2 regions of the Pseudarthrobacter sp. 1G09 genome follow, and region 2 is predicted to be linked to the other one. Evidence: riboswitches for the same ligand, from Rfam matches in the RefSeq annotation. Region 2 holds a riboswitch; the other holds the start of a gene.
The links. A riboswitch is a leader RNA that binds a small molecule or an ion and turns the genes downstream of it on or off. The one in region 2 is predicted to bind glycine.

Region 1 (2,387 bases), 370 kb from region 2:
CCACGGCCACCAGCAGTACGGGGAACATCAGCAGCGCAAGGGCCAGCCAGTCGCGCCACGGTGCCCGTGGGGCAGCAGGTCCCTGGAGCTGGGGTACAGCGCGGTGCGTCGAGGTGGTCATGGATTAACTATACCGTCCAGACGGTACAGTTTGGAAACGGGGTTGAGTTGAGCCTCCGGCACCCCGGAAGGGCATGATGGATGGCATGCCCCGAAAGCCAGTCGCCCGCGAAGCTGTCCTTGACGCCTTTGCCACCCTGTTGATTGAGGTGGGGGAGCGCGCCGCCACCCTGGACGCCGTAGCCCGGAAGGCCGGCGTCTCCAAGGGTGGGCTCCTCTACCACTTTCCAAACAAGGAAGCCCTGATCCAGGCGCTCCTGGACCAGCTGGACGCGCTCGCCGGAGAAGATGCCGATGCCATGGCCGCCGCACCGGAAGGCGCGGCAGCCTACTTCATCCGGTCCTCGGTGTGGGGAGACACTCCCTTGGACCGGGCCATCGTCGCCGCCACCAGGCTGGCGGAGGTGGCGCATGAAGAGACCCGCCGCCGTTTCGCTGCGATCCAGCGGCGGTGGCTCGACGAAATCGCCGCCGATGTAGGGCCGGCCCTGGCCAAGGCCGTGCTGTACATGGGGGACGGCCTTTACTTCAACGCCATGCTCTCGGTCGGCCCGGTTCCCGAAGGCGGCGCAGCCGCGGACGTTGACGAATTGCTGGCAGCACTGGAGCGGCTCCGGCGGTAGCAGGACATTTGCCCCGGGGGCCGTGGCGTAGGAGAATTAAGCGTCGTGGGAGTTGTCACCGGACGGCCCCGCGTACACATCCAACTGAATAGCCTTTGATCTGCGGCGGGAGAGTCCTGCCACAACGTCGGCAGGCGCCGTAGGAGCAAATCCTCCCCAGGAATCTCGCAGGCACCTGTACCGCCGCGGCGAGGCACCTCTGGAAAGCAGCAGGCCGTCCAGGCACCCCGTGATCGGGTGCCGGACCGTTGTGCTCACCGACGGTGCAAGCGGGTCCTGTCCATGCAGGGGCCGCGGAAACTCTCAGGTCCAATACAGAGCGGGGAGGGACCCGAATCGCTGTGGCGTACCCTGCGCCGCCTGAGTATCTGGAGTTCCCCCGTGACGGTTAGTTCAGCCTCCACCACTTTCGTCGACCGCCATATCGGCGCCCGGCGCCAGGACCACGTCGACACCATGCTCAAGGCTGTGGGCTACGACAGCGTTGACTCCCTGGTCGATACCGCCGTTCCCCAGGTCATCCGCCAGGAAACGGAATTGAAGCTGCAGGACGCCCTCAGCGAGGTTGAGGTCCTGACCGAGCTGCGCCGGTTGGCGGGAAAGAATAAAACCGCGGTGCAGCTGATCGGCCAGGGGTACTACGACACCATCACCCCCGCCGTGATCCGGCGCAACATCCTTGAGGCGCCGGCCTGGTACACCGCCTACACGCCGTACCAGCCAGAGATCTCGCAGGGCCGGCTGGAGGCGCTGCTGAACTTCCAGACCATGGTCCAGGACCTGGTGGGCCTGCCAATTGCCAACGCGTCCCTGCTGGACGAAGCGACGGCCGTGGCCGAGGCAGTCCTGCTGATGCGCCGCGCCAACAAGGCCAAGCCTGCCGCAGACGGCAAGACGGTGCTGGACATCGACGTGCTGCCGCAGACCATCGCCATCGTCAAGGGCCGTGCCGAAGCGCTCGGCTTCGAGGTGGAGGTTGCCGACCTCTCCAAGGGCCTGCCTGACGGTGACATCAACGGCATCGTGCTCCAGCAGCCCGGCGCCTCGGGCCGCGTCTTCAACCAGGCAGGTGCCATCGCCGAGGCCAAGGAGCGCGGTGCGCTGGTCACTGTTGCCGCTGACCTGCTGGCGCTGACGCTGATCACTCCTCCGGGGGAGCAGGGCGCGGACATCGCCGTCGGCTCCACCCAGCGTTTCGGTGTGCCGCTGTTCTTCGGCGGCCCGCACGCGGCCTACATGGCCGTCCGCAAAGGCCTGGAACGTTCACTGCCAGGGCGCTTGGTGGGTGTGTCCAAGGACGACGCCGGTGTTCCCGCCTACCGCCTGGCGCTGCAGACCCGCGAGCAGCACATCCGGCGCGAGAAGGCCACGTCCAACATCTGCACGGCGCAGGCCCTGCTGGCCATCGTCTCCTCCATGTACGCCGTCTACCACGGTCCCGACGGGCTGAAGGCGATCGCGGAAACAACCCACGGCCACGCCCGCACCCTGGCCGCCTCGCTGGCCGCTGCCGGCGTCGAGGTGCTGCACAAGAGCTTCTTCGACACCATCACCGTCCGCGTCCCGGGCCGCGCCGCGCCGATTGTTGCCGACGCGGAGGAGCGCGGGATCAACCTGCGCAGCGTTGACGCTGACACCGTGGGC
Region 2 (2,387 bases):
TGGCCAGGATGACCGACCAGACAAAGATGAAGCACACTGCGGAGACGGTGGTCACCATCTCGAAGGCCTTGCCAACATCCTGGCCGGCGTACATGAGAACGACGCCGGAGAGCAGCAGTACGCAGGAAAGGAACAGCGCGTTGCTGGGCACCTTCCTCGAGGACAGGCGGCTGAAGATGCCCGGGGCGTCGCCCTCCTGTGCGAGGCCGAACACCATGCGCGAGGTGGAGTAGATGCCGGAGTTGGCCGAGGACATGGCCGAGGTGAGGACCACCAGGTTGACCACTGTGGCTGCAGCGCCCAGCCCGGCGAGGGAGAACATACCGATGAAGGGGCTGTGGCCGGCCGCGAACTGGGTCCACGGGGTGACGGCCATGAGGATGATCAGGGCGCCCACGTAGAAGAGCAGTACGCGCACGGGGATGGCGTTGATGGCCTTGGGCAGCGTCCGCTCCGGGTTCTTGGCCTCGGCGGCTGTGGTTCCCACCAGTTCGATGCCGACGAAGGCGAAAACGGCGATCTGGAAGCCGGCCACGAAGCCCATGAACTCATTGGGGAAGAAGCCGCCGTGGCTCCAGAGGTTGGTGAAGCTGGCGGTTCCGGCGTCGCTCTGGAAACCGGTGAAGATCATGAAGAGGCCCACGATGATCAGCGCTGCGATGGCCACGATCTTGATGAGGGCAAACCAGAACTCGGTTTCGCCGAAGGCCTTGACCGTGGCGAGGTTCAGCAGCAGCAGGATGGCCACAGTGGCAAGCCCTGGGATCCAGAGCGGCAGTCCCGGCCAGAGTTCCTTGGAGTAGCCGGCAATGGCGATGACGTCTGCGATGCCGGTGATCACCCAGCAGAACCAGTAGGTCCAGCCGGTGAAGAACCCCGCCCACGGGCCCAGGAGGTCGGCCGCGAAGTCGCTGAAGGATTTGTAGTTCAGGTTGCTCAGGAGCAGTTCGCCCATGGCACGCATGACGAAGAAGAGCATGAACCCGATGATCATGTACACGAAGATCACGGACGGGCCGGCCGCGGAGATGGTCTTGCCGGAGCCCATGAAGAGGCCGGTGCCGATGGCACCGCCAATGGCAATGAGCTGGATGTGCCGGTTGGTGAGCTGCCGCTCCAGGTGGGGAGGCTCGCTGCGGGCGGCGCTGCCCGCAGGAGGGTTGCTGCGGGGCGGCTCGCCGTTGGACGTGGGGGGATGAATCGCCATGGGAACTCCATCGATAAAGCGGCATTTTTGGGTGCCGCAGAAGTTGGGTTCCTCCCCGCTCTGTAGTGAACCTGAGAGTTTCCGCGGCCCAAGCCGCTTGCACCGCCGGTGAGCCGGAACGGGTCCGGCTGCTTTCCAGAGTTGCCTGTCCGCGGCGGTACATGGGCCTGAGAGTTTCCTGGGGAGGGTTTGCTCCTACGGCGCCTGCTAAATGTACCGGCAGGACTCTCCCGCCGCAGGTCGAAGGCATGTTCAGTTAGGCATGCTCAGCGGCCGCACCCTTCCGGGGCAACGTTGGCCCGGGCTGCTCCGATGAGTTGAGCCAGCCGGACACGGTGCTGATCACCGGACCCAGTGTGGTGCGGGTCACGATCGAATGTCAAACCCCATTTTTCCGCCACCGCAACAAGGCAGCCGCCGCCCACCGTGTGACGATCAGATTTGTTTTCCTTTCAACCAACCTGTACGGTGTGAGGCGAATCACCCACAGTTGAATAGCCTTTCGAGCTGTGACGGGAGAGTCCTCCCGGCACCACCGGGCAGGCGCCGTAGGAGCAAATCCTCCCCAGGAATCTCTCAGGCCCCCGTACCGTCACGGCGAGGCAACTCTGGAAAGTAACCCGGCTTCGGCCAGGTTCACCGACGGTGCAAGCGAACCCGCCACGCAGGGTTCCGCGGAATCTCTCAGGTCCAATACAGAGCGGGGAGGAACCCATCCCATGCCGTGCCACCCTGGCCGGCCAGACCTGGAGTTCCTCATGACGATTCAATCCCTTCCAACCACGTTCGTTGACCGCCATATCGGCGCGCGCCGGCAGGCCGACGTCGGCACCATGCTCAAGGCTGTGGGCTACGACAGCGTTGATGGCCTGGTGGACGTGGCTGTTCCGGCGTCGATCCGCCAGCAAACGGCGCTGAAGCTGCAGGACGCCCTCAGCGAGGTTGAGGTCCTCACCGAGCTGCGCCGGTTGGCGGGCAAGAACAAAACCGCGGTGCAGATGATCGGCCAGGGCTACTACGACACCATCACCCCCGCCGTGATCCGGCGCAACATCCTTGAGGCGCCGGCCTGGTACACCGCCTACACGCCGTACCAGCCAGAGATCTCGCAGGGCAGGCTGGAGGCGCTGCTGAACTTCCAGACCATGGTCCAGGACCTCACCGCCCTCCCCGTGGCCAA

Region 1: linked by a shared signal. The riboswitch ahead of gcvP (aminomethyl-transferring glycine dehydrogenase) and the one ahead of cycA (D-serine/D-alanine/glycine transporter) in region 2 are both predicted to bind glycine.

Annotation. Positions count from the first base shown of each region.
Region 1 covers NZ_CP188306.1:1,078,728-1,081,114, forward strand. Annotated here, with positions in the region: gene ACP3TD_RS05040 (MFS transporter) at 1-121, opposite strand, end outside; gene ACP3TD_RS05045 (TetR/AcrR family transcriptional regulator) at 207-743, shown strand; glycine riboswitch at 840-936, shown strand; gene gcvP (aminomethyl-transferring glycine dehydrogenase) at 1,125-2,387, shown strand, end outside.
Region 2 covers NZ_CP188306.1:705,722-708,108, reverse strand. Annotated here, with positions in the region: gene cycA (D-serine/D-alanine/glycine transporter) at 1-1,207, opposite strand, end outside; glycine riboswitch at 1,258-1,352, opposite strand; glycine riboswitch at 1,353-1,450, opposite strand; glycine riboswitch at 1,711-1,809, shown strand; gene gcvP (aminomethyl-transferring glycine dehydrogenase) at 1,966-2,387, shown strand, end outside.